DNA from 3 places in the Alteromonas sp. P256 genome. Region 2 is predicted to be linked to each of the others. Evidence: predicted binding sites of a transcription regulator. Region 2 holds the regulator's gene; each other region holds the start of a gene.
The links. Region 2 encodes sigma-54, which starts transcription at its own class of promoters, with help from an activator protein. Its sites were predicted from a motif close to GTTGGCACGNNNNTNGNNT; they were not measured.
Positions count from the first base shown of each region.

Region 1 (3,168 bases), on a different contig from region 2:
GAGGTGTTGTTTGCCGGAAATCTTTATCTGACCCACTATTTACGGGCCCTAGACAGGCTTTACAGTATTCTTATACATGGCTTGCCTGTTGCGCTTTACTATTGTAACTGTTGTTACTCTTGCTTTTTGCACTTGCTTTTTTTTCAGTTAGTTATCTCGATGAGCATTTGCCTGGTGCAGCTTCATATTGTAGTCAGTTGACGCTAATTGACATTAAAATTAAGAAAAAAACGCATGAGAGTGAAATTCATCATGCGCTTTATTACACGTCACCTGTTACTTATACAGGTAAACCACAAAACTATAGGCCAAGGCTATTATCTAAAACCTCAGCCTACAACTTAAACCTAAAGACCGGCTTTAGGGTTTGGCCCATATTCATTATCATCATGGCTGTCTTGCGCTAAGAGAATAATCAAAATAATTGTGCCAATTATCGGAATTAGATTGAGTAGTTGCCACCAACCTGAGCGGCCAGTGTCATGTAAACGCCTTGCGCCTGCACTTAATGAGGGGATTAATAATGCAAGGGCGTAAATCATCGTTATAAATTCAGTGCCAAGGAAGTATCCAACGGCTGAACACACAACGTAAAAAATAATGTAGAACAGATAAAACATCCAGTATTCTGTGCGCCGCGCACGGCCTGTAAAATCAGCATAGTGTTTAAGTGCTTTTGTAAAATAGTCCATTAAATGGAACTCCTTCTTTTCTAATGATGTTTGGTTTTGGCAATCGGCGCTGAATTATCTCAGACTAGCCGTATAGCTCTATATGAGTATTGTTTTTAATTTTTGTTTTTTTGCACCATGTTTTTGACTGCAAATAATATTTCTAAGCAGAGGGTATTAAGCCTTGGGAGTGTTTTTTGATTTGCATATAAATCAGTTTTATATAAACAAAGCACACACTTTCCATTGTTCGCAAGATCTCTGCTTCAAAATTTACCCTACAACTTTTTTTGCCAGTGGTCACTGTAAAGTTAATGGCAATTCCACCTTGTGTAATTACTCGCATTACGTTCAAGGTCGGTAGAAATGAGTAAAAAAAGAAAATCGGTTGGGAAAAATATTAGAAAAGTAAAAGATAGGGAAAGGGAAATGATTAAGACAGGGAGAAATAGAAAACAAAAAAGGAAGGCCAAATTAACCTTCCTTTATCTTCCTACTGGTATCGTTTACCTGCAGGGCTATTGGTTGCCGGTAGAGCTATTGGGCTAGTTCGCCGCTGCCTGATTCTAAATGCGCTCTTACGAACCACTGGAACTGCTCTAACTCAGCGAGTTGCCCCGTGATCATATCTTCCGACACTGGGTCTAAGTCGTCTAAGCCTTCAATCGCGTCGCGGTGATCGCCATTTACGCCGTCATACACTGCATCTAGTGCTTTTAAATGGTCGGTCACTAAGCCTTTGCCTAATTCATAATCATTCCACGAACGACCCTCTACAATGGCTTTTGGTGTGCCTTTCGGTACGCCGCCTAGCGTGGCAATTCGTTCTGCAATGGTATCAGTCATTTCGCGCACTGCATCAACTTGTGGGTCTAGCATTTCGTGCACACCAATGAAGTTTGGACCTACTACATTCCAGTGAATGTGCTTCAGTGTAAGCTGCAGATCAAGTAGCGCCACCAAACGTTGCTCTAACGTTTTGATAGTACTTGCTGCAGTATCGTTATCCATACCTGGTGCAGTAAATTTAATATCGTTGTTACTCATAATAATAAACTCCTTATTATCGCTTCAGTAAATAGGTGTTGATAATACTTATCGATTCTTTTGCCCTTCAAAGGTTATGTTGAAACAACATAGATTATCGAACCAGTTGTTTACGATGTTGCAACCGGTATGCCGACTTGTACTAAAATTATAAGTTACTAATTTAATTGAATAAATTTGTAAAGGTTAATTTTTCTTTATTTTTCAATGTGATAGGTTTGTCTAAAAGGTGCGAAAAAGATGCTCGAAATATGAGTAGGCGTGTAAAAAATTCAGTATTCTCTATATGGTAAGGCGAACATTAAGTAGAAAAGCCGGCTAACTCGCCACAAAGTTCGCGAGGGTAGAGAAATTCGAAAAATTTATGACGACAGGGTAAATGAAGCCATATGTGCTTAGTCTATATGTATAGCATTCTAATGTATGGCGGCCACTCGTATGGTAGTAGGCGAGTGCCCTATATTAGTAAAGCTTACTGCCCCAGCCCAGCTTTTTACGCAATACGTTAAAGTAGCTATAGCCCTTAGGGTGGACTAAGTGAAGTTTATCGATGCTTTTGTTTATGCGAATTTCATCGCCAGGTAAAACAGGCAATACAATGTGGCTGTCGCAGCTTACTTGCAACGAGTCACTATTTACTTTTGACACTTTCATCGATACCTGGCTGTCGGCATCTACCACAATAGGTCTGCTACTTAGAGTATGCGGAAACATGGGGACTAAAGTTAGCGCATCCAGTTTTGGCATAATGATGGGCCCGCCTGCGGAGAGCGAATAAGCGGTTGAGCCCGTTGGCGTTGCTACAATCAGTCCATCACTGCGTTGGCTAAACACAAACTGTTCGTCTATATAAATTTCGAACTCCATCATGTGCGCCACTTTTCCATGGTGGAGTACGACTTCATTGACCGCTGAGCTATTACTTTTTAACTTCTCGTGACGGTAAACGCCCACTTCCAGTAAAAAGCGCTTTTCAACGAAACACTCGCCGTTAAAGATGTAGTCAAGTTGCTGAATGATATCGTCAGGATGAATGTCGGTGAGAAAACCTAGGTTACCTCTATTCACACCCACAACATGGATATCGAAACGGGCAAGCACGCGAGCGGCACCAAGCATGCTGCCATCTCCACCAACGACAACGGCTAGATCAGCTTCTTTACCGATAGCGACGAGGTCGCAGCTTCTAATGTTGTCGGTTTCAAGCTCTTGAGCAATACTTTCCTCTACCAATACCTCGCATCCTTTGGCGAGTAAATAATCGGCAAGTAAATTTAAGCTGTCGTGAGTGGCCTCGTGCTGAGGTTTTCCAATTAAAGCAACGGTTTGGTAGGGCATGGAACGCTAATGTCCTCTCATTTCCAATGATTTGGACATTAGCACAAGTGTTTTGTAAAAGGGAAGTTTTACCTTGCGGTCCAGCCACCATCTAGGGTTATTGCTTGGCCTG
Region 1 covers NZ_JAZETM010000002.1:121,971-125,138, forward strand. The annotation lists gene V7R39_RS03860 (DUF805 domain-containing protein) at 348-692, opposite strand; gene V7R39_RS03865 (hypothetical protein) at 1,038-1,220, shown strand; gene dps (DNA starvation/stationary phase protection protein Dps) at 1,209-1,718, opposite strand; gene nadK (NAD(+) kinase) at 2,181-3,056, opposite strand; gene V7R39_RS03880 (3-hydroxybutyrate dehydrogenase) at 3,125-3,168, opposite strand, start outside.
Region 1: a site for sigma-54 is predicted at 1,837-1,855, ahead of dps (DNA starvation/stationary phase protection protein Dps). Genes of this name have one in related genera too.

Region 2 (3,168 bases):
TACTTATTACTCAAGGTTCGCTTATCATCGAGGCTGACGAAGTTGAAGTTATTGCCTCACAAGGAAGCGGCCGCGAGATTTTTGTTGCTCGTGGAAACCCGGCCAGCTATTCGCAAGAACTTGAAGACGGTAACCCTGTATCTGCAAGGGCGAACGAGATACGGTATGAAGTGGCTAAGCGCACTATTTCTCTTACCGGAAACGCAGAACTTAAACAGGATACAAGCCAAGTTAAAGGCAACAGCATTACCTTTGATATGATCACCGAACAACTGCTAGCCACAGGTGGTGCTGATGATGCTAGTGGACGCGTTACTACCGTATTTACGCCTGAGTCTATTCGCAAAGCGAACGACGAGACCAGCGAAAATGATAACGGTAACGATAATGACGGTAGCAATGGTGACGGCAACAACGACGGCAAAAGCGAGCAGTAACGATGGCAACTCTTAGTGCAAAGAACCTTGCTAAGGCATACAAATCACGACAGGTAGTGATTGATGTTAGCCTGTCAGTCTCTACCGGGCAAATTGTTGGGTTGTTGGGGCCTAACGGCGCCGGCAAAACCACAACCTTTTACATGATTGTAGGGTTGGTTCCCTCAGATAAAGGCCAAATATCTATTGATGATAATGAATTAACTCATCAGCCTATGCATGAGCGTGCAAGAGGCGGTATTGGCTATTTACCACAAGAAGCGTCCATTTTTCGAAAGCTCACTGTGCATGAAAATATTATGGCGATTTTACAAACCAGAAAGGATTTAAATTCACAGCAGCAGGAAGAAGAAGCCGATGCGCTACTTGATGAATTTAATATCAACCATATACGTAATAGTATGGGCATGAGTCTTTCCGGTGGAGAACGTCGCCGAGTAGAAATAGCACGAGCATTAGCAGCAAAACCTGAATTTATTTTGCTTGATGAACCTTTTGCTGGTGTTGATCCCATATCAGTTAATGATATAAAGAAGATAATACAGCACTTGCGCGACAGAGGGTTGGGTATACTCATTACCGACCACAACGTTCGAGAAACATTGGATGTCTGTGAAAAGGCGTACATCGTAAGTCATGGTGAACTTATTGCGCAAGGAACGGCGGAACAGGTTTTAAGTAATCAAAAAGTAAGGGATGTATACCTAGGCGAACAATTCAGGCTATAGTTATTGTGTGTAACCTAATTGTCATTTTTCATAAGCGCTCAGGTATATTCACTCAAGAGCATTAAAATAAGATATAGATGAAACCATCTTTACAGTTAAAATTTAGTCAACAACTAACGATGACTCCACAGTTGCAGCAGGCAATCAAGCTGCTGCAGCTGTCTACACTCGATCTTCAACAGGAGATTCAGGAGGCCCTCGACTCAAACCCTCTGTTAGAAGTAGAAGAAGGTAATGACGAGCCTCAGGCAGAAAAAAACAATATGGATAATGACGATAGCCAAATCGAAGCTACCGCGTCAGCGTCCAGCGACACACTAGAGTCGGGTGATGCTTTAGAAAAGAACGACTTACCCGATGAACTGCCAATTGATAGCACCTGGGACGAATATTACTCAGCCTCTTCAGCGCCTGCGCCTGGCCCGTCAAATAACGATGATGACCACGTTTTCCAAGGCGAAACCACTGACGACATTCAAACTCATCTGCTTTGGCAGATGCGTTTAACTCCTTTTTCTGATATCGACAGAGCTATCGCTGTTGCCATTATCGACTCGATTGACGAGTCCGGTTATTTAACCGCTACGCTAGATGAGATATTAGAAGCGGTAAATTTTGAAGATATCGAAACAGAAAATGTTGAAGAAGAAATCGAATTAGATGAAGTTGAGTGTGTACTGAAACGCATTCAAATGTTTGACCCTATCGGTTCTGGCTCTCGCTCTCCGCAAGAGTGTTTAATGGTGCAGCTGCGCCAGTTTGCTGACGACACGCCTTGGTTAGATGAAGCGAGAAGACTCATTGAGGACTATTCTGACCTGCTCAGTAGCAAAGATTATAGAACCCTTATGCGCAAGAGCCGCTTGAAGGAAGATGAACTGCGCGAGGCAATGCGTTTACTTCAAACCTTGAATCCTCGCCCAGGTAGTGCTTTAGTTACTAAAGAGCCTGAGTATGTTATTCCAGATGTATCGGTGGCGAAGAAAAACGGTCGCTGGACTGTTGAACTCAACCCCGACAGCTTGCCTAAGCTAGGTGTAAATCAGCAATACGCAGCAATGAGTCGAAAGGCGAAGAACAGCAGTGACTCTCAGTTTATTCGTTCTCATATGCAAGAAGCTAAATGGTTTATAAAGAGTTTAGAGTCTAGAAACGATACTTTAATGAAAGTAGCTAACTGTATCGTTCAGCAGCAAATGGGATTTTTTGAGCACGGACCAGAAATGATGAAACCAATGGTGCTCAATGATGTCGCAGAAATGGTGGATATGCACGAATCCACAATATCGCGAGTAACGACTCAGAAGTATATGCATACGCCGCGCGGTATTTACGAATTGAAGTATTTCTTTTCTAGTCATGTAGCAACCGAGTCTGGCGGCGAGTGTTCGTCAACGGCTATTCGTGCGTTAATAAAGAAATTGGTAGCAGCAGAAACGCCAAGCAAACCATTAAGCGATAGCAAAATTGCTTTATTGTTGGCAGAGCAAGGCATAAAAGTCGCTCGGCGGACAATAGCAAAATACCGGGAGTCTTTATCGATACCCCCGTCTAACCAACGCAAAAGCCTTATCTAAAGGCGTTATATTAAAAAGGAAGACGAAATATGCAAATCAACCTAACTGGTCATCATGTGGAAATCACCGATTCTTTGCGTAATTATGTCGATACGAAGTTTAGTAAACTTGAGCGTCACTTTGATCACATTTCTAATGTGCATGTCATCCTGAACGTAGAAAAAATAAATCAAAAAGCAGAAGCTACGATGCACTTAAGTGGTGCCGAAGTATTTGCATCCTCAGAAAATACCGATATGTATGCAGCGATTGACAGCATGGTCGATAAACTCGACAGGCAGGTGATCAAGCATAAGGAAAAACTGAAAAAGCATTAATAGATAATTAAGTATGGATATTAAAGCCATCGTAAGCCTGGACCGCACCGAGTGTGCGGTTCAGTGCAATAGCAAGAAGCGAATATTAGAGATCATTTCCGATATTGCT
Region 2 covers NZ_JAZETM010000001.1:551,660-554,827, forward strand. The annotation lists gene lptA (lipopolysaccharide transport periplasmic protein LptA) at 1-437, shown strand, start outside; gene lptB (LPS export ABC transporter ATP-binding protein) at 440-1,165, shown strand; gene V7R39_RS02420 (RNA polymerase factor sigma-54) at 1,243-2,742, shown strand; gene hpf (ribosome hibernation promoting factor) at 2,772-3,059, shown strand; gene ptsN (PTS IIA-like nitrogen regulatory protein PtsN) at 3,073-3,168, shown strand, end outside.

Region 3 (3,168 bases), 290 kb from region 2:
CAGTCGGCGAATATTGAGTATTTCTTCTTGTTTGCGAGGTGATGGCGTCATGGTACCGTCTTCACCCGCTACTTGTGTGTAGTTTATCGCCACAGAAACGCTTAACCTGCGGATTACGCCCGATTGTTTTTTAGTGTGGCTGATTGTGGTGTCCAGTTCATAGTTACGCGTGGATTCTTTTGCCGTGCGCCCTGGCATAGTTTGGCTTGCCGCACCGGTCGCATTTTCTGGAATGTTAGAGTCTAGCGGGGGCTGATTGGAGAGCGCACCTGGAATACCGCCTACACCGCCGCCAACGCTATTTTCCTCTACAATCATCTCACTTCGTACTGCAGGTAAATCTGGATTGTAGCTACGCTGGGTTTGCTCCATCGCAGTAAAATCCATCGATACATCTGCTTGAGCAGTATAATTACCAATGCCCAATACCGGGATAAGTATGGCATCGATTTTTTCTAAATATTCTTGCTCACGTTGGCGCTCAATTTCATACTCTTTTCGAGCCCGTGCACTCAATGAGTCTTGCGAGCCCGAATTGAGTAATCTGCCATTGCTGTCGGTGACTGTTACCTTTGATGGGTCGAGATTTTGTACTGCTGATGCAACAATATCCACTACTGCGTCAACTTCCTCACCAGTAATGACTGAGCCTCGCTTAGCAGTTAATACTACCGTGGCCGACGCTTTTTTCTCTCTTCGCGCGAACACATTTTCTTTTGGCATAGCCAGCAAAACACGCACTTTTTTAATGCTCGACATATCCTGAATGGTTGATGCAATCTGCTGCTCTCTAGCATGCTTTAGACGCTCCATTTCAACCCGCTGGCTCACACCAAATCCCATGTCCTGCATGATAATGTCTGTGCCGGTATCAGTAGGATTGTTTAGGCCTTGTCGCGTCATGCCGAGGCGGATGGTTTGAAACTCATCGGTTCTAACGTATACCGTGTTACCTTCCAACTTATAATCAATTTGGTTAGCGTCCATGTAATCAAGGGTTTCGATTAACTCTTGAGTTTCCATTTTGGCTAACGGCCGATAATCTGCCTCTTGTGACCAAATAAGAATAAAAACAGCGATGGCTACACAGATAACTAACACAACGACCAATGCCATTTGACGCATCATGTCGGCGCTGCCTAGGGTGTCCATAAAGCCTGATTTATTTTCCGGCTCATTATCCATTCCATTCCCTTGGTCGGGGACAGATAAATTTGTGCCTGTTGCCTCAGCCATAACTTACTCCACCTACACCGGCATATTCATGATTGTTTTGTATGCTTCAAGTACTTTATTGCGTACCTGAACCGTTGCCTCAAACGCAATACCCGACTTCTCTTTTGCCAGCATGACCTCGGCAAGGCTAAGGTTCGGATCGCCCATTTCAAAGCGCTGTGTCATGTTTTTAGATTCTAGCTGCATGCTATTCACACCATCGACAGCGTGCTTAAGCATAGTGGAAAAATCACTTGCAGAGGTGTTTATCTCGTTAGTAGGTTGTAGCCCATTTGAGGGTTGTAGCTCGTTAACAGGAAGACGAGTCTGCCCAATCATACTTTGCATTTCTTGGTACAAGCTGTTGGCTTTAACGTCCATAACCACTCCTAAGTATCGATGAATTGTGACGGCTATCGGTCACATTTTTATTATATAAGGAAGGTTTTGCAAAGGGCTTGCCAAGTTTTTAATCCATTAAAAATCAACAAGTTGAGACAGTAAAAGCCAGAGAGCCAAAATAATGACGTAAAGTGGAAAAGCGTATTAATTACCGGCAACAAAAAACCGCCACCAACAATACGATTAATGGCGACGGCATCTCTTGTATGAAATATTTTGTGTGAAATATCTTGTGTGAAAAGGCTTTTATAAAAAAGCTTACGCAATACTAAGCTGGCACTTCGATACCATCATCGCGCATGCGAGCCAATTTATAGCGGAGTGTACGAGGACTGATGCCCAGCTTCTCTGCTACGTCTTTTCGTTTGCCATTACACGACGCTAATGTATCCAGAATAATTTGGTGCTCTTGATACCGCAACTCTGAGCCAAGATGACTATCTTCGTTCGCTTCTGGCGTAATAGTCGTATCCGCAGCAAGAGATACGCTTTCATCTATCATTAAATCGCTAGAATCTATCTCACCGTCTTCACATAAGATAAGCGCTCGCTGCACAACGTTCTCAAGCTCACGGACATTTCCTGGCCATTGATATTGAGATAGTTTACTGCGCCCTGCCGCACTCAACCTAATGTTGGCCAGCCCTTGCTGGCTTGCGTGGCGGGTAATAAGATGCTCAGCCAACGGTACAATATCACCGGGACGCTCAGATAGCGGACGCCATTCAATGGGAAAAACATTTAGTCGGTAGTATAAATCTTCTCTGAATTCGCCATTATCAACAGCCTTACGTAGGTCTCGGTTACTCGTTGCAATAACTCTCACATTCAGTTTTACTGTTTTTCGTGCACCCAGTCTTTCCACTTCGCGCTCTTGCAAAACCCGTAGCAGCTTAGCTTGAAGCGCTAGGTCCATCTCTGTAATTTCATCGAGTAGCAAGGTGCCATCTTGCGCTTGCTCAAACTTGCCAGGACATGCTTGAACCGCGCCAGTAAATGCACCTTTTTCATAGCCAAATAAGGTGGCCTCTAGCATGTTTTCTGGAATAGCCGCGCAATTAATGGCCACAAATGGCGATTCACTGCGATTTGATTGGTCGTGTATATAACGAGAAATAACTTCTTTACCCGAGCCACTTGGTCCTAACACCATGACGGTTGCTTCTGATTTTGCCACTTTGCGAGAAAGCTCTAATAGCTTGATACTCGATGGGTCGGCAACGATTGGCGTTCGCGACTCTATTTTTTGCGCAGGCGCATATCGGCCTACTAGGTTTAACAACACCTCTGGTGCAAATGGCTTTGATAAGTAATCAGTTGCACCGTCTCGCATGGCTTGCACTGCATCATCAATGGTTGCGTAGGCTGTCATCAACAGTACCGGCATGCTTGGGTATTTAGCTTTAATGCTTTTTAGCAGAGTAAGCCCACTCATTTCACCCATTTGAATATCGCTCACCACCAGATCTATCTTTTTGGCCGACAGGATCATAAGAGCTGACTCAGCGCAATCTGCATCAATGACGTCATAGTCACCAAGCAGCAAGGTAT
Region 3 covers NZ_JAZETM010000001.1:260,250-263,417, forward strand. The annotation lists gene fliF (flagellar basal-body MS-ring/collar protein FliF) at 1-1,236, opposite strand, end outside; gene fliE (flagellar hook-basal body complex protein FliE) at 1,249-1,596, opposite strand; gene V7R39_RS01145 (sigma-54-dependent transcriptional regulator) at 1,886-3,168, opposite strand, start outside.
Region 3: a site for sigma-54 is predicted at 1,663-1,681, ahead of fliE (flagellar hook-basal body complex protein FliE). Genes of this name have one in related genera too.